3 regions of the Williamsia sp. Y844 genome follow, and region 3 is predicted to be linked to each of the others. Evidence: predicted binding sites of a transcription regulator. Region 3 holds the regulator's gene; each other region holds the start of a gene.

Region 1 (7,468 bases), on a different contig from region 3:
GTTCACGAGCACGGTGATGACGGGCCCACGGTGTGGCACGACGAGGTCACTCCGGCGGGTTTCGTCGGTCTCGGTCAGTTCACAGTCGCCGTCGAGGCCGGGGGTGAGCGCAACGGCGTGCTGACCGCGGTCGAAGACGCACTGGCAGCGCAACCGTCGGGTACGCACGAGTTCGCTTTGGTGCCGGCAATTTTTGGACTCGGGATCATCTACCCAACCGGAGACGTGGAGCGCGCGGAGCGTCTCCGTGAGGCGCTCGAACCCTATAACAATTCGCCGTTGCTGGCGGCCATGGAGAACAATCGGATTGCGCTGTACACCCGCGTTCTCGCCATGCAATACGAGATGGCCGAGGCCGCCGTCAATCGCGACGAACTCGTACACCAGCTCGAGCAACAGCGTGCGCAGCACAGTGACGAGATCGCCGACCTCCAGCGCCGACACGACGAAGAACTGGCTGCACTGCGGGCCAACCCACCCATTTCGATCCGCAACGTGACCCGACGTGCCGCGCGGAAAGCAGTTCGCGGCGTGCGTGGCGTCGGGCGTGGCAGACCTTCGCGGTAGGACTGTGCCGCGTGGCGGCCGCCTGTGCGAAAATGCCTCAGCAGCAGGATGTTTCGCTCCCGAAATCGTGGTCGACCACTGCGCTGTCATGCGAAGCTGTACCACCATGTCCCGGCCGGCCTGGTGAGAATCGCGCCAGTGCGCGTTTACCAGGCCGGGCCGGGATCTGATGGCCCCGGGGGTTCACTATTCAGTTGTCAAAGGTCCTGCAGTACACAGGGTTCAGCCTGTGTTGCTCGGTCTTGCGGTTCGGTGCCCCGCCGTCTTATGCGGCGGTGAGTTCGGTGGTCAGGGTGCGGCGGGCGTGGGATCGTAGTTCGGTGGTGGTGCCGGGTGCGATGAACCAGGGATGGCCGTCGTGGCCCAGGAACACGGTCCAGCCGTGGTGGTGGATGTAGCGGTGGTGTCGGCGGCAGAGTAGGACCATGTTGGTCAGGCTGGTGGTGCCGCCGTTGCGCCAGAAGTCGATGTGGTGGGCGTCGGTGTAGACCGCGGCGCAGCCGCATCCAGGGAACGCACACCCCTGATCGCGGGCGATCAACGCTTTGCGGATCGCGGGGGTGACGGTGCGTTGGTCGCGTCCGACATCGAGTGGCACCGACTCACTGTCGAGCAGGATCTTGGTGATCACCGAATCACAGGCCACCATCTGGGCGGTGGGTGCTGAGGCGGGGCCGGTCCATTCGAATTTTGGCGCCATGGCCGGCGGTGTGGGACCTGGGATACCGCGCAGCTGCAGTTGTTGCAGATATTCCGGCGAGACTGTCACCGTCACATGTGGTTTCGCCCCGCCCCGGGTGGGCCGGTCTTCCTGATCGAAATACGAATCCAGCAATCGTTCCAGCGCATCAGCCCGGATTTGGCCTGTGCTCCGCGGATCCGGCGAGCCGTCGGGTTCAGGTACCGGCCTGCACAGTGGATCGAGTGCCACCGCCAGCTTTTCGCCGAGCAGACTATCGAGATCGAGGGTGCCGTGGGTGCGTCCGTCATCGCCGGTTCCGAATGACAACTCGTTCAAATCATGGTTTTCGGCGTCCGGGATCTCTTTATCCGGCGGCGATAACACCAACGCCATATGCCGTGCCCGTACCGATACTGCCGCCGGCGTCCCCATCAACGCTTCGGTCAGTAGTCCGCGCTCACAATCGGCACGGTCAGTAGCCGGGAGTTCTGGATTGCGACGCTCAATATGATGGAGCCCCTTCACAATCGCATCCACGTGCTCACCGGATAGTTGTCCGTCGATTCCGTAATCGGCAATCGACGGAATGTCGCTGAGTGCCTTACCTACTCGCACATACCGGTGTGCGACGGTCGGCGCGACACCTGCGTCCCGTAATAGTTTGGCTGTGGACCCCACGCCCCTTTTCTGTGCGATCCGGCGCTTATCGACCTCGCCGACGAGACGGAAAAGAACTTGCTCCACAACATGATTGAGTCGAATAACTGCCACCGTTCGTGAAGATACCTGCGCATCATCACCGGCGACCAAAGCCGCATCCCCTGCCAGATCGGACAACCTGGCGAACGTTCCCCCGAAGTCCATGGCCCAATTTTACTCGTCCCATCGCATTCGCACAAGTGTTCGGAGTAACTGATCCCGTTGTACTGCAACATCTTTCGCTAAACTCACGTTCGCGGTCCATTAGTGTAATGAGGGGTACTGACATCAACGACCTTCTGAAGTTCTCGGGCTGCCCGCCACCGCCGTCCCAAACTCCATTCTCTTTCGATATGGTGAGAAAATGGGTACAACGCGTGAATTCCGTTTCGGTGTGAATCTGCTGGGTCGTGGCAGCGCGGATGATTTTCTGGCGGAGGTGCGTGATGCCGAACGATGTGGCGTCGATGTGATCTTGTTGCCAGACCACCTGGAACTCGGGGCGCCCTTCCCCATGCTGTCCGCCGCAGCGGCGGCCGCGCCCACCGTCCGGGTCGGCACGTTTGTGCTCAATGCCGGCTTCTATCGACCGGTACTGTTGGCCCGGGACATCGCCAGCGTCGATCAACTCAGTGGTGGACGGTTCGAGATCGGTCTCGGCGCCGGCTATGTGGAGAATGAGTTCGAGTCTGCCGGAATACCTTTCGGGACTCCTGGGCAGCGGGTGCAGCATTTGCGGGAGATGGTGCTGGCACTGAAAGACCTTCTCGGCCGCGACGACCATGAGCCTCCGTCGGTGCAGATTCCGCCGCCGATCATGATCGCCGGTACCGGAGACAAGGTTCTCACCCTCGCGGCGGAGCATGCCGACATCGTCGCCATCGCCGCAGTGGCCGACGACGAGATGCTGGCCGAGCGTGTTGATTTCATCCGATCCAAGGCCGGTGATCGGTTCGATCAACTCGAGATCAATCTGATCATCTTCGATCTCGCCATCAATCGTGACCCCGACCTCGATGTCCTTCGCAGCCATCGGCCGACGGATACCGATGCCGAACTCCTGTCCCTGCCAAACGGATTGCACGGCAGTCACAGTGAGGTCGTTGCGCGCATCCGGGAACTGCGGGACAGGTTCGGGGTCAGCTACATCACGCCGATCGACCCGCCCGCCGCCGATATGCAGGCGTACGGGCGGGTCATCTCGGAACTGCGGGGTTAGTGCGGAGTGGTCAGCGCTCCAACCAGTGTGTCGCGGTGAGTGGTTCGGCATCGGCCACCGAGTCGTGGCTGCATCCGAAGCCGACGGTCCAGCGACCGTCGGACAGTTCTACCGGCCCCAGTGTCATCGGTGCGGGCAGCTCTGCGAGGAATTCGCCGAGGGCTGCCGGTGACAGGGTCCAGAGTTCACCGCGGATGGACTTGCCGTGTTCGCTGTCTCGAACCAGTCCTGGCTTGGCGGGTTGAGTGTCGAGTGCGACCAGACGATAGTCCGGTGCGGTCGCGGCCTCACCCGACCAGCGGGCGCCACGACTGGTCAGCTGGCGGTCCAGTGGCTGTCCACGAAGATGGGCCCCGACAACAAACACCTCGGTGGCGTCGGCGCCGGCCCGCTCCGGCCAGGATGGACCGGTGGCAGGCAGGCTGCTGCCGATGCGCCCGGCGATGTCGAGGGCGACGGCATCGTCGTATGCTCGTCCGATCACGGTGATCCCGAACTGCGCTGTGCTGCCGTCCGATTCGATCACTTCTCCGGCCGGGACCGCCACGGCGCACATGTCGAACAGGTTGCAGAAGTTGGTGTACGTGCCCATCGTCGCGTTGACACCAACCGGATCGGCAGCCACCTGCGCCAGTGTCGGATGCATCGGGGCAGTCGGAACCAGGAGTGCCGTCGCGTCGCCGAGCGTCTCCAGTGCGCGGACGCGAAGCTCCTCGACGCGTCGACGGTCGGCCAATAGATCAGTTGCCCGGAAGCGATCGGCATCACCGATGATGCCGGCCACGGTCGGATCGAGGCCGTCCGAATCCTTGGCGGCCGAGATGAACTCGCCGACAGCGTCATAGCGCTCTGCCACCAGCGCTCCCTCGTACAAGAGTTTGGCGGCGGCGAGGAAGTCGTCGAGATTGATGCGCTTGACCGCGATGCCTGCCGACTCGGCCTGCCCGACGGCCGCTTCGAATGCGGCCTGCCAGTGTTCATCCAATGCGGGCAATGTGTCCGGGACCGCAACCACGGGCTGCTCGCCGGCCGCGAAATGTGTTTTGGCGGGCCATGTTCCGACGTCGGACATGACGCCCATCGCACGATTGGCGAGATCGAGGTCGGCGGCGAGGATCGTGACACAGTCATAGCTCGCACACGCAGGCACAACGCCGGTGGTGCTGACCACGCCCAGCGTCGGTTTGATGCCCACGATGCCCTGCAATCCGGCCGGTACGCGGCCGGATCCGGCTGTGTCGGTGCCAATCGCGATGTCCGCGAAGCCCAGGGCGACGGCGACTGAGGATCCGGAACTGGAACCGCCGGAGATCCGGTCGTCACGGCGGGAATCACGCACCGCTCCATAGGGACTGCGGGTACCGACAAGCCCGGTCGCGAACTGGTCCAGGTTGGTCTTGCCGATGACGACCGCGCCCGCTGCCCGGAGTGCGGCGACCGCAGCGGCATCGACGTCGGGCAGGTACTCGTATCCGGGGCAGGCGGCGGTGGTCGGGAGGCCGGCCACATCAACGTTGTCTTTCACTGCCAGGACAACACCGGCAAGCGGACCTCCGGCGGCCAAAGATGCGGTGTGTTCCCGGGTTACGTCGGCTTCATCGCGCAGTGTGATGAAGACTTCGGGGCGATCGGCCGCGGCGATGGCGGCGTAGATCTCGGTGATGCGGCTCATGCCACCCTTCCTGTTTTGATGGCGAACTCGCCACTGTCGGACCAGCGTCGACGTTCTTCGTTTCGGGCGATCTCCATCGACGTTCGCTCGGTGGCGATGTCGGCGGAATTCTCCTCGAGATACTTCTGATGTTCGGCGAGTGAGAACGTTCCCTGCTCGATCTCCACCCGGCCGCGTCCGGCGGCCGTGTCGGCCCGCAGGTCGAGCAGTTCGTCTGCGCTCACCGGGTACCACCTGATCTTGTCGAAGAAGCGCAGCAACCACGGGTGCTCGGGGTCGAACCCTGCCGCCTCCAGAGGGTGTCGATGATTCCACACTTGCGTCGTGCGCCCGACGAACTGGTAGCCGCCGGGGCCTTCCATACCGTAGATGCACATGTAGGCGCCGCCGATCCCGACCGCGTTCTCCGGTGTCCATGTGCGTGCCGGGTTGTATTTGGTGGTCACCAGTCGGTGGCGAGGATCCAGTGGCACCGCAACCGGGGCACCGAGATACACATCGCCGAGGCCGAGCACGAGGTACTCGGCGTCGAAGACGATGCGATGCACGTCGTCGACCGAACCGAGTCCGTTCATACGTCGGATGAACTCGATGTTCCACGGGCACCACGGGGCATCCGAACGGACTCCGAGCATGTAGCGCTCGATGGCTTCCCGCGTCGCCGGGTCGTCCCACGAAAGGGGCAGGTGGACGGTGCGGCTCGGGACCACCAACTCCGATGCGGCCGGAAGCTGGGCCTCGCATTCGATCAGCCAGTCCAGCAGAACTGACTGCCGCAACTTGGTCGGATCGACCTTGACCTGCAGCGATCGGATGCCCGGGGTGAGGTCGATGAGTCCGGCCGGACGGTCCGCATCGATCCGTTGGGCGAGCGCATGAACCCGCGCCCGCAAGGCCAGGTCGAGGGTCATCTCGCCGTACTCGACCAGGATGTTGTCGTCGCCGCTGCGCCGGTAGGTGACCACGGTGCTGCCGTCGGCGGTCATGGTCGATCCCAGGACACCGTTGTCGAGATCGCCGCCGGATGACAAGACGACGCTGATGTCGGAGCGGCGGGCCGAACCGAGGTCGGCCGGGCTGGCGGTCTCGGCTGAACGGACGGGGACGAAGCGCACGGTGTTGCCCGGCTTGAGTTGGCCCATCTTCCAGCGATCGGCGGTGGTGATGGTGACCGGGCAGACGAATCCGCCGAGGCTCGGGCCGTCGGGACCGAGCAGGATCGGGGTGTCGCCGGTGAAATCGAGGGCACCGACGGAGTAGGCGTTGTCGTGGATGTTCGATGGATGCAGCCCGGCTTCGCCGCCGTCTGTCCGGGCCCAACGGGGCTGTGGGCCGACGAGTCGGACGCCGGTCCGATCGGAGTTGAAATGGACTTCGTAGGGCGTGTTGTAGAGGTCTTCGATGTCTTCGACGGTGAAGAATTCGGGCGCGCTGTGCGGGCCGACGGTCACCGCGAGATGCCAGTTGTCGGTGAGGGCCGGCTTCTCCTCGTTCAGGATGCGCCGGGGTGCACTGACCAGATCGGCACCGGCGCAGGTGAGCGTGTCGCCCTCGATCAGTGGACGGCCGTCCTTTCCACCGAACTTGCCGAGTGTGAACGTGGAACGGCTACCCAGATACTCCTGTGCGTCCACACCGCCTGCGACGGCCACATAGACCCTCATCCCGACCGGTCCGGCAGCGCCGATGTCGAGGACCTCGCCGGCCTTCACCGGGATTGGCACCCACTGCGGCATCGGGGTCGAACCCACGGTGACAATCACCGGTGCACCGGTCACCGCCACGACGGTGTCTTCGGCAAAGGTCAGCCGCGGGCCCATCAGGGTGCACTCGAGTCCTGCTGCGCCCTCGGGATTTCCGACCGCGACGTTGGCCAACCGGAAGGACAGGTCGTCCATCGGTCCGGATGGGGGGACACCGACCTGCCAGTGCCGGATGCGTCCGGGCCAATCCTGGATGGTGGTCTGCGGACCTGCGCGCAGCACCGAGATCGTCGACATTGCTTCAGACGCCTTTCGAAACTGCAGCCGGCCGGGTCACGATCACCCGGACAGCGGTGGGGTCGAATCCGTTGCAGGGGTTGTTGATCTGCGGGCAGTTGGAGATCAGCACCAGGGTGTCGATCTCGGCGCGCAGGGCCAGTCGCCGCCCCGGCGCAGACAATCCGTCGACGATGCCGAGCGAACCGTCGGCGTCGACCGGCACATTCATGAAGAAGTTGATGTTGCCGACCAGGTCGGCCTTGCCCAAACCGTGTGGCGCACCGCCGATGAGGAAGTTCTCGACACAGGCGTGTTGATGCTTGGTGTGGTGCCCGTATCGCAGCGTGTTCGATTCCTGTGAACAGGCGCCGCCGACCGTGTCGTGATTGCCGACCTCGTCGGCCACGATGGTCATCATCGGGGCCCCTTCGTGATCCCGGATGACGCTGCCGGTGGTCAGGAAAATGTTGCCCTGCGCGGCGATCGTCGCCTGGGCGGAGTATCTGACCCGATGATCGTCGGCGCCGAAGAAGAGGGTGTCAACGGCCTGGTTGCCATGCAGGTCGACCATGGTCAACACGTCGCCGGCAGCCACGACACCCGACCATGGTGCGCGATCTCCGATCACGTGGTCGGCGATCACCTCA
Region 2 (7,468 bases), 280 kb from region 3:
CAACGATCTGACGCCCGGGGAGTACACCCAGCTGACCGGCCGGGCCGGTCGTCGCGGGATCGACGTCGAAGGCCATGCCGTCGTTGTCTGGACCGAAGATCTCGACCCCACCCGGGTTGCCGGACTCGCCGGTGCCCGCACGTTCCCGCTGCGCAGTTCCTTTGCGCCGGAATACAACATGGCCGTCAATCTCATCGGCCGTCTTGGACTGGCCGGTTCACGCAACCTGCTGGACCGCTCGTTTGCGCAGTTCCAAGCCGACCGGTCGGTCGTCGGGCAGGCCAGGCAGATCGACACCGCACGCCGGCAGCTCCGCAAGATCGAGGTGGAACTGGAGGCACGGGCCGAGGGCCGCGGTCTCGACGCCGGGATCGACGGCTTCCTCGGGTACACCCGCCTCCGTGAAGAGATCCGAGCTCGCGAACGTTCGCTGAAGTTCGAAAACCGAATGGCCGTGCAGCAGAGCACTGTTGAAGATCTCGCAGCCCTCAAGCGCGGGCAGGTCATCAGTCTTTCCGGTGGTCGCCATCGCGGTCTGGCTGTGGTTTTGGAGCCCGCAACCGACATGCGCGACCCGAAACCGTTGGTGCTCTGCGAGGATGCCTGGGCCGGCCGGGTTGGTCCCCGTGATTTCCTCAACCCGCCTCAGGTGCTCGGCCATATGCGGCTGGCCAAACAGGTCGATCGTCGTACCGGCCGCGGTCGTCGCGACCTCGCCTCGGCTCTGCGTTCCACCGGCATCGACATGCCCCGCGGCAAGCAGAGCAAACGCACCCGCGCCGCCGACGACCCGGACCTCAACCGTCTGCGCACCGAGTTGCGCGAGCACCCGGCGCATCAGATCCCCGCACACGACGAGTTGTTCCGACTCGCAGAACGTCGCAACCGGGTGTCGCGGGAGATCGCGGCGCTCGAGGAATCGGTATCGGCCCGCACGTCCACGCTGGCCGTCAACTTCAATCGGATCGTCGCGGTGCTCAGCGAACTCGGCTACCTCGAGCAGGTCGAGCACAAGTCGAACGGTGACATGACCGTCACACCTGCCGGTGAGATCTTGAGCCGGGTTTACAGCGAGAGCGACCTGCTCATCTGTGAGTGCATCCGCACCGGTTTGTGGGACCACCTGGGTGCAGCCGAACTCGCGGCTGTTGCTTCGGCGGTGGTGTACCAGTCGCGCCGCGATTCGTACGGCGGCGCGGATCTGGTGACTGGCGTTTCGACGGTCCGGGAAGCATTGAGCCGCACGCACGCCGCATGGAAAGACCTGGCACGTGTCGAGATGAGCCACATGGTGGAACCGACACGCGAACCAGATGCCGGTTTCGCCACGGCCATTCACCTGTGGGCGACGGGCCGCGGACTGACCGAGGTACTCGCTGCAGCAGGCGAGCAGGGCACATCCCTGCCGGCCGGAGACTTCGTCCGCTGGAGCCGGCAGGTCATCGACCTCCTCGAACAGATGCGGGTTGCCGCACGCCTCGGAGGAACAGATCGATCGAAACTGGCCCATTCGGCGGCAGCGGCGATCACGGCGATCCGGCGCGGAGTCGTGGCTGTCGAACTCGGCTGAGCGCCCGCGAGTTCTCGCCGAGCGCCTGCCTGAATGGCCATGGGTTGTGCGGTATGTTCGGGGTTCGGAAGTCCTGGACTTGCGATCGCGCGACGCGGACATGCGGAGGGGAAATACATGAGCGGGCCCAACGACCCGAACAACCAGGGTGGCGGTTCGGCACCCGGGCAGTGGCAACCAGGACAAGGGCAACCGGGACAGAATCCTGACCCGTGGAACCAGCAGACCTATGGTCACCCGACCGGCGGACAGCCGCCGCAGGGCCAACCGCCACAACAGGGTTGGGGCCAGCAGCCTCCGCAGCAGCCCGGTCAGTACGGGCAGCCAGAGCAGTACGGCCAACCGGGACAGTATGGCCAGCCGGGACAGCCGGATCAGTACGGTCAACCAGGTCAGTACGGGCAGCCGGGCCAGTACGGGCAGCAGCCGCAATACGGTGCGCCGCAGGGCCAACCGGGCCAGTATGGCCAATCCGGGCAGCCGGATCAGTACGGCCAACCAGGTCAGTATGGGCAGCCGGGCCAGTACGGTCAGCCCGGTGGTGACCAGTTCGCGGGTATGACACCGCCGAAGAACTCGAAGAAGCTGCCACTGATCATCGGTGCCGCAGCGGTTGGTGTCATCGCTGTCGTCCTTGCTGTCACGGCGTTCTGGCTTCCGGGCTTCGCGGTGACGAAGGTGCTCAGCCAAGACGCCGCTCAGAAGGGTGTGGCGTCGGTCCTGGAGAACGACTACCAGGCCAAAGACGTCGCGAATGTGCAGTGCCCCGAAGATCAGGAAATCAAGAAGGGCAACAGCTTCACCTGCACCGCGACCGTTGCCGGCGCGAACCAGCAGGTCAAGATCACCTTCCTGGACGACGAGGGCAAATACGAGGTCGGTCAACCGACCACACAGTAGGCAGTTGGTCGGTTGTCAGGTGGGCGGGTCAGCCCACCTGCCAGCCGAGCGCCTTGCCCAGACGGCCAACCGATGAGCCGACACCGAGTTCTTCGATCAGGTCGGCCAGCGCTGCCGGGTCGGCGGGCTCGGATGGGAGACGACCGTCGCTGTCGCCGATGATCTCGGCGTCGGTCTTCACGAATACAACGGTCCGTGCCGCGCGCAGGTAGTCCGCGCCTTCTGCAAGTGACTTGCGTTGGCGCGGTGAAATCCGCTTGTCGGTCGTGGTGGATGCCACGCGTTCGAGTTCGTCGAGGTTTCCGAACTCGTGCAGCAGCTTTGACGCGGTCTTTTCACCGATGCCGGTAACGCCGGGCAGCCCATCTGACGGATCGCCGCGCAGGATTGCCATCTCGGCGTAGGCGGAACCCGGATTCGATGTTGGTACGTCGTACTTCTCGGCCAGTTCCTGTGGCCCGAACATCTCGGCCTTCGCCAGACCGCGGCCCACGTACAGCACGCGCACCGAAACCGGGTCGTCGGAAACAACCTGCAGTAGGTCGCGATCACCGCTGACCACAACCACCGGATCCACGGCCTCGGAGTCCGCAAGGGTCCCGATGACGTCGTCGGCTTCGCAGCCCTCCGCGCCCGCGGTCGCAATTCCGGCGGCGGCCAGGATCTTCATGATCATGTCGACCTGGGGTGTCAGCGTGTCGGGAACCTCCTCCGAGCCGTCGGTGGCGCCTTCGGCCACGCGATGCGCCTTATACGACGGGATGAGGTCGGTGCGGAAGGCCGGACGCCAGTCGAGGTCAAGACACACGATCAAGCGTTGCGGGTGCTCCCGGGTGACCAATGACGCGATCATGTCGATGAATCCGCGGACCGCGTTGACCGGACGCCCGTCCGGTGCGGTCATCTTCTCGGGCAGGGCATGAAAGGCCCGAAACCAGAGGCTGGCACCGTCGAGCAACATCACTGGGGCAGTCATGCCTAAACCATGCCAGATCGGCGCCCGCCATCAGAGCACTGCGGTCAGGTGGCGCTGCGTTCGTCCGAACCCAGGACATCGAGAACAGCCAGTTGGGACTCGGCGTCGCCGGTGAGTGGTTGACTCGAGGGACCCTGTCGCAAAGCGATTTTCACATCTGCACGACTGATGTTCGCAGGGACGGTCGACGCCACGAAGGACAGCAGCAGGTCGACGAATCGGTCTGGATCGTCCCGGAACGGGAAGTGACCGGCCTTGTCGAAGACGACCAACTGCGAGCCGGGCATTGCGCTGTGGAGCATGTGGGCGTGCTGCACCGGAATGACCTGATCGTCCGAACCCCACACGACCAGGGTCGGAATACCTGCGCTCAAATAACATCGATCGAGCATGGTCACCACTTGCCCACGCCAGTCGACGGCTGATCGCAGAGTTCGGGCGAAGACCTCGGCCGAACCCTTTTCTGGCATCCGTTCGAGCACTCGAACGATCTCGTTGTTGTCCCGGAACAGCGCAAATGGCAGACGATCACGCACCGTGCGAGAAGCCGCTGCGAACGTCGGAAACACACCTGGGAGTGAGACCGCGGCCAGCGCGTACTCGGAAAACGGTAGTGACAGCGCTCGCAGAACCGGATTGACGTCCCTGGTGACTCCGCCCGTACCGACCAACACCAACCGTTCGACCATCTCGGGGAACTGATAGGCGAACTGCCCGGCCACACCACCGCCCAGCGAATGGCCGACGATCGTCACGCGTTCGATGTCGAGATAGGTCAGAAGGTCGCGCATTCCGTTGGCAAAAGCAGGTACCGAGTAGTCGGCGCGCGGACGGTCGGAGAATCCGTGTCCGAGAAAGTCCGGTGCGATGACCGTGTACTTTTCGCTGAGCTGGGTGAACACCGGTTCCCAGGCCAGGGAGTTGTCGCCGATTCCGTGCAGCAACAGCAGTGCAGGACCCGATCCGGCCATCCGGTAGGCCCGCTTGTATCCGTGCAGATTTGCGAACTGGACCTGAGAGTCATCGGTCGGAACAGCCCGTAGTCGACGTCGTACGCCTTCACGGTCCACGGTGACCTCCTGTTTTCCTCAGACCTAAACATCTTTCGTTGCCCCTATTCTCCGCGCAAAGCGAGGTTTTCGCCCGGTTAAAGATCACTCATCGAATCTTGCGATCGGAGTGGGACACACTTCCGATGGTTTGTGACGAAGGTCAGACTGCAGGCGAGACCACGAACTCTGCGACCGATAGCCTTGAACCCATGGCGGATCAGCGATTCTCGGCAGCGGTGTACAAGTCACGTCTGGATCGGGCGCAGGAGTTGACGGCGAAAGCCGGTCTGTCGGCGCTTTTCATCACTCCCGGACCCGACCTGCGATATCTCACGGGCTCACGAGCGACGACATTCGAACGGCTCACCGCCCTGGTGATCAGTGCGGATCGCGCTCCCGAAGTGGTTGTGCCGCGACTGGAGTTGGCGGCGCTACGGGAATCGGCCGTCGGTGAGCTCGGCCTGACCGTTCACGATTGGGTCGACGGCCAGGATGCGTACGCACTGGCGGTTGGAGCCGCCGGGGGAGCCGGTGATCGTTACGCGGTCTCTGACGCAACCCCTGCGCTGCACACCGTCCCGTTGGCAGGGCATTGGGGTAGCGCACCGGAACTTGCCACTGCCGTTCTGCGTGAACTGCGAATGATCAAGGATGACGCCGAGATTGAAGCGCTGCGCCGCGCAGGCGCCGCGATCGACCGAGTGCACGCCCGAGTGGGGGAATGGCTGAAGGTCGGCCGCACCGAACGTGAAGTCGCAGCGGATATCGACGCCGCCATCATCGCCGAAGGACACACCAGGGCCGAGTTCATCATCGTCGGATCCGGTCCCAACGGCGCCGACCCGCATCACGAGGTATCGGACCGGGTGATCCAGGACGGCGACATCGTTGTCGTTGACATCGGGGGACCTGTCGCGCCGGGATACAACTCCGACTGCACCCGAACCTACTGTGTTGGAACACCTTCTGATGCGATCGCACGGCAGTACGAGTGGCTACAACAAGCTCAGCGAGCGGCTGTGGCCGCCGTCCGCCCCGGCGTCACTGCCGAGCAGATCGATAGCGCGGCCCGGGACGTGCTCGTTGCCGCCGGACTGGCCGACAAATTTGTTCATCGCACCGGCCACGGCATCGGACTATCCGTTCACGAGGAGCCGTATATCGTTGCAGGCAACAATATTCCACTGCGGCCGGGCATGGCATTCAGCATTGAACCCGGCATCTACTTCTCCGGCAGTTGGGGTGCGCGCATCGAAGATATCGTTGTCGTCACCGATGATGGCTGCGAAGCATTCAATTCCCAACCGCACGAACTGAAGTCAGTCTGAACCAGGTTCTCAACCGACCATATTCGTTCGAACAACCGTTCGACTTTCGGTGTCCCCCGAGGTAGACTGATTGAAAGCGTTCGATCAGATGTCTTGGGGGGCATGATGACTGACGATTCCTCGATTGATCCTTCTTCGGTTTCGGTGTTGGTGCGCAAATACCTCGAGTTGGAGCTACTGGTTGCCGATATCGCGGACTGCGCTGATTCCGATATGTCTGATGCGGAAGTCAATGAGCTTGTGCGGGTGCATGAACGGATCGTCCGCAAGCTCGAGTTCACCGGGTTGCGGCATCTGTTGCGGGTTTCGGATCGGTCGTCGTTTACCGATGCCGGGTATTCGTCGCTGTTTGGTTTCACCCGCGGCGAGTTGCGGTTGACCAAAGGGCAAACCATGTCCCGGATTCGCGGGTTGGAAGCAGTCGGCCGATTTCACACGATGCAGGGCGAAGAGCTGGCACCGAAATGCCCTGCCGCCGAACAAGCCTGGTCCCAAGGACTGATCGGGGCAGCGCATATGGATGTGATGCTAGATGTGCGCAAACACATCCCGTCAGCGTCGGATTCGGCGGTGTATGACGTGGTCGATCATTGGATGACCGAAGAAGCCGTCGGCCAGGATCCGACTCAGTTGGCGGCGTCGGGCCGTCAGGTGCTGGCCCGGGTCGATCCCGATGGCCGGCTGACCGATGATTCGGATCGGGCCCGTAAACGTTCGGTGAGTTTGGGTAATCAGGGTGTGGACTTGATGGCGAAAATCTCCGGCACGCTGGATCCGGAAACGTTGGCGTTGTTCACGACGGTGATGGATGTCTGGGCCGCCCCGGGCATGAACAACCCGGCCGATCCGAACTCACCGACCGGGGCCAGCGATGACCCGAAACAGGATCCGGAGTTGATGAAGGCCGCGGCTGAGCGTGATACCCGCTCGATGGGCCAGCAGCGCCACGATGCACTCAAAGCGATTTTGAAAACGATTTTGGAGTGCAACCTTCTCGGCAAGTCGCATCGGGGGTTGCCGGCGCAGTTGATCATCACGATGACCAAACAGCAGCTCGAGGATTGCGCGGGGATCGCCAAAACGGCGTCGGGGGTGGATATTCCGGTCAAAGAAGCCCTGCACCTGGCTGCGCGTTCGGACAAATACCTGGCCGTGTTCGCCAACCACAGCGCCGAGGTGCTGTATTTCGCCCGGGCCAAACGCACCGCGCAGAGAGGCCAACGTTTGGCGTTGTTCGCCCGCGACCGAGGCTGTTCACACCCCGGGTGCACCAATCCGGCGACCTGGGTCGAGGCCCACCACCTCATTGCCTGGATCAATGGTGGTCTGACCGACATCGATCTGATGGGATCAGCGTGCCCGCCGCATCACAAACTTGTCGGCGACGGCCCTGGTCAGTGGCAGACGGTGATGATCACCGAGGGTCCTGACAAGGGCAGGGTCGGGTGGATACCACCAGTGTCGGTGGATCCGGAACGCAAACCGCGGGTCAACCGTGCCCAGCATGTCAACGAAACCTTCGCGGCGGCCTGGGAGAAGGTTCTTGCCGACCGCCGGGCGGTGTTGGCTGACAAGTTGGCGGAACTGACCGGCGGCGAACCTGAGGTCCAACCCGATCCCGAACCGGATAGCACTGACCAGG
Region 3 (7,468 bases):
GACCTGACGCCTGGGGACCCCGCATGGTGACCCCGATTGCCGTGATCGGTCCCACGGCCAGTGGCAAATCTGATCTGGCACTCGACATCGCCGAAGCACTCGGTGGCGACATCGTGAACATCGACGCGATGCAGCAGTACAAGGGGATGGACATCGGCACCGCAAAGGTGCCGGCCGGCGAGCGCCGCGGCATCGTTCACCATCAGATCGACGTCCTCGAGGTCACCGAGACCGCGACCGTCGCGCGCTACCAGCAGGCGGCGCGGGCCGACGTCGAGGCGCTGCTGGCGCAGGGTCGCACACCGGTCGTGGTCGGTGGGTCGATGATGTACATCCAGGCATTGCTCGACGACTGGAAGTTTCCGGCGACCGATCCGGAGATCCGCGGGCGCTACGAGGCCGACCTGGAACGGCTGGGTTCGCTGGCGCTGCACGATCAGCTGGGCACGGTCGATCCCGAAGCCGCCCGCAACATCCTCGACACCGACGGCAGGCGCATCGTGCGCGCGCTGGAGGTGGTGGAGCTGACCGGGCAACCGTTTGCCGCCTCGGCACCGACAATCGGTGAACCACGTTGGGACACAACCATCATCGCGCTTGATCGCGATACCGCAGAGCTCGACGACCGCATCGCGTCGCGGACCGAACAGATGTTTTCGCAGGGGTTTGTCGACGAGGTGCAGGCACTGTTGTCGCAGGGCCTGCGCGAGGGTGTCACCGCGGCGCGAGCGATCGGATATTCGCAGGTGATCGCCGCCCTCGACGGCGAATACGACCTCGCACAGGCGCAGGAACTGACGTTCATCGGCACCCGCCGCTACGTGCGCAGGCAGCGGTCGTGGTTCCGGCGCGACCCGCGGGTGCACTGGCTCGATGCGGCGACACCCGATCTGCTCGGTCAGGCGTTACGCGCCGCAGGCAGGTGAGAACCGGACAGACCCCAGGACGGGTAGTCTTGACGAAATGTTCGGGCGTGTTGATTTTGTGAAGGGGCACGGCACGGAGAACGACTTCGTGCTGTTGCCCGATGCCGGGGTGCAACTGGATCTGACACCCGATTTCGTGTCGGCACTCTGTGATCGCCACCGTGGTATCGGTGCTGATGGTGTGCTCCGAGTGGCCACTGCAGGCGCACTGCTCGGTGCCGGAGTCCTCGAGGTGCTCCCACCCGGCGTCGCCGAGGATGACTGGTTCATGGATTACCGCAACGGTGACGGATCGGTTGCAGAGATGTGTGGCAACGGGGTGCGGGTTTTTGCGCACTACCTCGCCGCACACGATCTGGTGACCGGGCGGACCTTCACGGTCGGCTCGCGCGCAGGTGGGCGCGAAGTGACCGTTCACCATCTGACCGAATCCTCGGCCGACGTCAGTGTCCTGATGGGCCGGGCCCGCGCCGGCGTCGAAAGCAAGGCCACCATCGGAGACCAGACGTATTCGGGTTTGTCGGTCAACGTCGGCAATCCTCATCTGGCCTGCGTTGTCGAGGGCCTCACTCTCGAGCGTTTGAGGAACATCGACCTCACCGCACCGATTGCCTTCGACCACAACGACTTTCCCGAAGGCGTCAACATCGAGCTGATGACACCGCTGGCCGAGTCGGCCGACGACGCGGTGGTCGGTGAGGTGTCGATGCGGGTGCACGAGCGCGGTGTGGGAGAGACCCGCAGCTGCGGCACCGGCACCGTCGCGGCGGCAAATGCGGCTTTGCGGTCGGTCGGGCGGAGCACCGGTGCGGTGGTCGTGAACGTTCCCGGTGGTGCGGTGACCGTCACTGTCGGTGAGAACGACAACGAGCTCCGTGGACCCTCGGTCTTGGTCGGTGCCGGAATGCTCAACGCAGGGTGGCGTTAAATCCGTTATGCAGCAGACCTGTCCGAATGTCACGATGTTCATCTCATGACTGAACACGAACCCGACTCGAACAAAGCCGACGCGAACGAAGCCGACGCGAACGAAGCCGATCCGAATACCCCCTACTCGGACGGCCCCGACACGGACGGCCCCGACGCAGACGGCCCCGACTCAGACTTTCCGGAGTCGAAAGCCCGAGCGCCACGCGCCCCGGAGGTTCACCTGCCGAACTTCCACAAGGGTCCGACGATCGGCGACATGCAACTCGACGATCGTGCGTCGTTGCGACGGGTTGCAGGTCTGTCCACCGAACTCACCGACGTCACCGAGGTCGAATACCGGCAGCTTCGCCTCGAACGGGTCGTTCTGGTCGGTGTCTGGCTGCAGGGAAGCACCACCGCCCAGGCGGAATCGAGTCTTGCCGAACTCAAGGCCCTGGCCGAGACCGCCGGGTCCGAGGTGCTCGAAGGTCTCATCCAACGTCGGGACAAGCCGGATCCGGCCACCTACATCGGATCGGGCAAATCCCATGAACTTCGCGACATCGTCGAGGCCACCGGTGCCGACACCGTCATCTGCGATGGTGAACTGACGCCCGCACAGCTCACCGCGCTGGAGAAGGTGGTGAAGGTCAAGGTCATCGACCGCACCGCCCTTATCCTCGACATCTTCGCCCAGCACGCCACGTCGCGCGAGGGCAAGGCCCAGGTCGCGTTGGCCCAGATGGAATACATGCTGCCGCGTCTTCGCGGTTGGGGTGAATCGATGTCCCGTCAGGCCGGTGGCCGGGCGGGCAGCAACGGTGGCGTGGGTCTGCGTGGTCCCGGTGAGACGAAGATCGAGACGGACCGCCGCCGTATCCGCGAGCGGATGGCGAAGTTGCGCCGCGAGATCCGTGAGATGAAGACGTCGCGAAACACCAAGCGCACCAAGCGGAAAGAGTCCGCTGTCGCATCGGTCACGATCGTCGGTTACACCAACGCGGGCAAGTCCAGTCTGATCAACGCGATGACCGGATCAGGTGTGCTGGTGCAGAATGCGCTGTTCGCCACCCTCGATCCGACAACCCGGAAGATGTCCCTCGACGACGGTCGAGAAATCGTGGTCACCGACACCGTCGGATTTGTCCGGCACCTGCCCACCCAGCTGGTCGAGGCGTTCCGTTCGACCCTGGAAGAGGTCATCGACGCAGATCTGCTGTTGCACATCGTCGATGGTTCGGACCCGATTCCCACCGAGCAGATCAGCGCGGTGCGCAAGGTCGTCGATCAGGTGATCCAGGACGAGAAGGCAACCGCACCACCGGAGCTTCTCGTGGTGAACAAGATCGACGTCGCCGATCCGACGGTCCTGACACAGCTTCGCAGTCTGTTCCCCGACGCGGTCTTCATCTCGGCGGCCACGGGCGAAGGTATCCCGGAACTGCTCGAGCGGGTCCGCGAGTTGGTGTCGCGGCATGACGTCCATGTCACCGTCCGGGTGCCGTACTCCCGGGGTGACCTGGTCTCACGCATCCACGCCGAAGGCGATGTGTCGCGGGAGGAGCACGGAGCCGATGGCACGGAGATCGTCGCCAGTGTGCCTTCTGCGCTGGCCAGCCAGCTGGCCGAGTTCGCCGCATCTGATCTGTTCTAAAAATCCAGGCCTCCAGGCCCTTGGGCAGAATGTAGAATCCGGTTACAGTTACTGGCACGTCCGCGTTTTGACACCTCGTTATGGAGACCTTGATGGAACGTACGATTTTCGAGCCTGAACATCTTCTGTACCGCGATTCGTACAGAAGCTTCCTCGAACAGCATGTGGCGCCGTATCACGCCCGCTGGGAAGAGCAGAACATCGTCGATCGTGATGTGTGGATCGAAGCGGGTAAGAACGGCTTCCTGGCCGTGGACGCTCCCGAAGAGTTCGGCGGCGGCGGAGTCGACGACTTCCGCTACCAGGCCATCGTCTCCGAAGAGTCCGCCAGGGGTGGGTACAGCGGTTTGGGCTTCACCCTGCACAACGACGTCATCGCGCCGTACCTGCTGGAACTGACCACCGAGGAGCAGAAGGCGCGCTGGCTTCCGGGATTCACCTCCGGCGAGCTCATCACCGCCATTGCGATGACCGAGCCCGGAACCGGTTCGGACCTGCAGGGCATCAAGACCAACGCCAAGAAAGACGGCGACCACTGGGTGCTCAACGGATCGAAGACCTTCATCACCAACGGCATCAACGCCGACCTGGTGATCGTGGTCGCGCGCACCGACCCCGAGGCCGGCGCGAAAGGTTTCAGCCTGCTGGTCATCGAGCGTGGCATGGAGGGCTTCGAACGCGGCCGCAACCTCGACAAGGTCGGCATGAAGGCGCAGGACACCGCCGAACTGAGTTTCGACAACGTCCGTGTGCCCGCCGAGAACCTGCTCGGTGAAGAAGGCCTCGGCTTCATCTACCTCATGCAGAACCTGCCTCGCGAACGCCTGTCGATCGCTGTTGTCGCCGCGGCGGCGATGGAGCAGGTGCTGGAGACCACCGTTCAGTACACCAAGGACCGCAAGGCCTTTGGTCGCTCGATCGGGAACTTTCAGAACACCCGGTTCCTGCTGGCCGAACTGGCGACGTCGACCACGACGACCCGCGTCTTCGTCGACCACTGCATCGGTCTGCTGAACGAGAAGAAGCTGACCGTCCCGGATGCCGCGATGGCCAAGTACTACGCCACCGAGAATCAGGTGCACCTGGTCGACCGGTGTCTGCAGCTGCACGGTGGATACGGCTACATGCGTGAATACTCGGTCGCCAAGGCATTCCTCGACTCTCGTGTGCAGACCATCTACGGCGGGACGACCGAGATCATGAAGGAAGTGATCGGACGTAGTCTCGGGGTCTGATCACCCAGTGGTCCCCTGAACTCGAAAGGCGGGGTGTACCGGGATATCCCGGTACACCCCGCCTTTGATCTGTATGAGAGTGATCTGCCTCCGACTCGGAGGTCAGAGTCGACGCATCACAGTGACGACCTTGCCCAGGATGACGGCATCGTTACCCGGGATGGGATCGAACACCGGGTTGTGCGGCATCAGCCACACGGCGTCCTTGGTGCGCTTGAACGTCTTGATCGTGGCATCGCCGTCGATCATCGCCGCCACGATGTCGCCGTTGTCGGCAACATTCTGCTGGCGTACGACCACCCAGTCGCCGTCGCAGATCGCGGCGTCGATCATCGATTCACCGACGACCTTGAGCATGAACAGCGAACCTTCGCCCACCAGCTCTTTGGGGAGTGGGAAAACGTCTTCGACAGCTTGTTCGGCGAGGATCGGACCGCCGGCCGCGATCCGGCCGAGGACCGGGACGAACGTCGGCGTCGGCAGGGATTCGTCCGGTGCCTGAACCTGTCCGGCGGCTGTGGCCGGATTCAGATCGGTGTCCTGGATGTTCACCGCGCGAGGCCGGTTGTTCTCGCGCTGCAGGAAACCCTTGCGTTCCAGCGTGCGGAGCTGGTGGGCGACGGACGATGTCGAGGTCAGGCCGACAGCGTCACCGATCTCCCGGATGCTCGGAGGGTAGCCGCGCTCGCGGACCGAGGTGCGGATGACCTCGAGAACCGCTTTCTGGCGGGGGGTCAGTGAGCCCTCGGCGAGTGGTTCGGTGGCGACAACAGTGGTCGCGGTCCCGTCCGCCGGTGTCGGGGGCTGGGTTCTATCGGCCATCAGGTCCTCCAGTTCATGCGGTGTCGGGCGGGGTCCATGTCGACAAAGATAGTGCAAATGGTCACAAGTCTCAAACATTTGTTCGATCAGGCGTGGCGCTTTGTCGGAGGCCCGTGGTACTAATCGAACACTCTTTCAATCGAACGAGTGATCGAATAGGGATCGAACCGATGACCGAGGACTGAACCCCATGACTGCAGCCACCACCATTATCCGGCCGGCCACAGCTCGGCCTGTTCACCACCCCGAGAGCGGTACCCGCACGCGCACCACGCGCCCGGTACGGCCCGAGGACACATCACGCCCGGCCGGTCGCCGTCTGCCTGCGCAGCGCCGGGTGGCCGTCTCGTGTGCCGATTCGCGTAACTCCGAGCGGCGGATACCGACCGCTCGCGAGATGGTCTTCGCCCGCAGGCGCGCCTGGGCGGGCGCGGCGGTCGCCGGTGTCGGTCTGATGCTCGTGGTCGCCTTCATGACCTTCTTCGGCGGGGTCATGCAGCAGTCCGCGGATCCGGCCCGCGTCGGCACCGAGGTCGTCCGGGTCCAATCGGGGGAGTCGTTGGGCGCCATCGCCTCCCGCATCGCACCCGAGATGCCGACCGAAGCCGTGGTGGCGAAGATCATGGAGCTCAACGCCATGAACAACTCGGCACTGTCGGTGGGCCAGGCATTGGTCACGCCCGTCTACGCGAGGTAGACGTGGAGGGGCTGCAATCCCGGACGGTATCCTCGGAGTCACAGTGTCTGGTCACTCCGCCCAGGCCGTCGACCGTCGAGGATTCGTGCATGCATTGCCCGTTTTGCAAGAACGAGGACACCCGCGTAGTCGATTCGCGAGTGGCGGACGAGGGGCAGGCCATCCGTCGCCGCCGCGCCTGTTCGCAGTGTGCACGCCGTTTCACCACGGTGGAGACCGCGGTGCTCTCGGTGGTCAAACGGACCGGCGTCACGGAACCGTTCAGTCGCGAGAAGGTCATGCGCGGCGTCCGCCGGGCCTGCCAGGGCCGTTCGGTAGATGACGACAAATTGCAGCATCTTGCGCAGCAGGTGGAAGAAGCAGTGCGGGCATCAGGTTCGGCGGAGGTACCGGCCAATGAGGTCGGTCTGGCCATCCTCGGCCCGCTTCGCGATCTCGACGAGGTCGCATACCTGCGGTTCGCCTCTGTCTACCGGTCATTCGACTCGGTGGACGATTTCCAGAAAGAAATCGACGACCTCCGATCAAGCAAGTCCTAGCGTCACTACCGCAAGTCCTAGCGCCGCTACCGTAAGTCTCGGATTGCCTTGATGGCACGCTTTTCTGAAATCGGGTACGCAGTTCGCAGCTGTTGAGCAAACAGTCCGACGCGCAATTCCTCGACAATCCAGCCTGCAGCCTCGCTGACCGCATCGCGCCGCTGCGGCGGGATCATCCGCAGATGGTCTGTCCATGCGGCCACTACGCGATCGATGGCTGCCATCGACGCGGCGTCCCGTGCGGCGGAGGCAGGCAGCTGTTCCAGCCGGGCCAGGGCGGCATCCAGATACCGCGGGATCTCGGGGAGGTGTTCGGCGCCGGTGGCCGAGATGAATCCGTCGAAAACAAGATCGCCGAGTTGATCCCGCACGTCGTCGGCAGCGTCGGCCACCGTGGTGGCCGCGATGGCGGTGCGCAGCGGAGCCACCCGGGTCAGGATCGCCGCGGCTTGGCGCAGTTTGGTCGTGGCCCGGCTCGTGACCTGCCCGGCGACATGGCTTTTCAGGGCGGTGTAATCGGCAGCGGTCCAGACCTCCGGCTGCGGGGGGACCAGGTCGATCACGGCCGCTCGTACGCAATCGGCAAGCAGCGCCTCTCCGGTTGGGTAAGGGCTTTGGCTCAGCGCCAGCCGCTCCGCGGTTCCGAGAACAGAAGTCGCGTTGTGCCGTAGGCCAGGTACATCGTT

The links. Region 3 encodes LexA, which represses DNA repair genes until DNA is damaged. Its sites were predicted from a motif close to CGAACANNTGTTCG; they were not measured.
Region 1: a site for LexA is predicted at 2,142-2,155, ahead of AC1TQG_RS07205 (HNH endonuclease signature motif containing protein). Genes of this name have one in related genera too.
Region 2: a site for LexA is predicted at 5,855-5,868, ahead of AC1TQG_RS19340 (DUF222 domain-containing protein). Genes of this name have one in related genera too.

Annotation. Positions count from the first base shown of each region.
Region 1 covers NZ_JBXCJB010000001.1:1,626,315-1,633,782, reverse strand. Annotated here, with positions in the region: gene AC1TQG_RS07210 (class I SAM-dependent methyltransferase) at 1-567, shown strand, start outside; gene AC1TQG_RS07205 (HNH endonuclease signature motif containing protein) at 833-2,113, opposite strand; gene AC1TQG_RS07200 (TIGR03621 family F420-dependent LLM class oxidoreductase) at 2,313-3,167, shown strand; gene atzF (allophanate hydrolase) at 3,178-4,839, opposite strand; gene AC1TQG_RS07190 (5-oxoprolinase/urea amidolyase family protein) at 4,836-6,839, opposite strand; gene AC1TQG_RS07185 (urea amidolyase associated protein UAAP2) at 6,844-7,468, opposite strand, start outside.
Region 2 covers NZ_JBXCJB010000003.1:535,644-543,111, forward strand. Annotated here, with positions in the region: gene AC1TQG_RS19315 (DEAD/DEAH box helicase) at 1-1,570, shown strand, start outside; gene AC1TQG_RS19320 (DUF4333 domain-containing protein) at 1,688-2,470, shown strand; gene AC1TQG_RS19325 (5'-3' exonuclease) at 2,499-3,431, opposite strand; gene AC1TQG_RS19330 (alpha/beta fold hydrolase) at 3,491-4,516, opposite strand; gene AC1TQG_RS19335 (M24 family metallopeptidase) at 4,708-5,826, shown strand; gene AC1TQG_RS19340 (DUF222 domain-containing protein) at 5,929-7,468, shown strand, end outside.
Region 3 covers NZ_JBXCJB010000003.1:258,036-265,503, forward strand. Annotated here, with positions in the region: gene AC1TQG_RS18015 (class III extradiol ring-cleavage dioxygenase family protein) at 1-30, shown strand, start outside; gene miaA (tRNA (adenosine(37)-N6)-dimethylallyltransferase MiaA) at 1-926, shown strand, start outside; gene dapF (diaminopimelate epimerase) at 964-1,854, shown strand; gene hflX (GTPase HflX) at 2,113-3,489, shown strand; gene AC1TQG_RS18035 (acyl-CoA dehydrogenase family protein) at 3,582-4,724, shown strand; gene lexA (transcriptional repressor LexA) at 4,827-5,546, opposite strand; gene AC1TQG_RS18045 (LysM peptidoglycan-binding domain-containing protein) at 5,737-6,243, shown strand; gene nrdR (transcriptional regulator NrdR) at 6,333-6,782, shown strand; gene hrpA (ATP-dependent RNA helicase HrpA) at 6,809-7,468, opposite strand, start outside.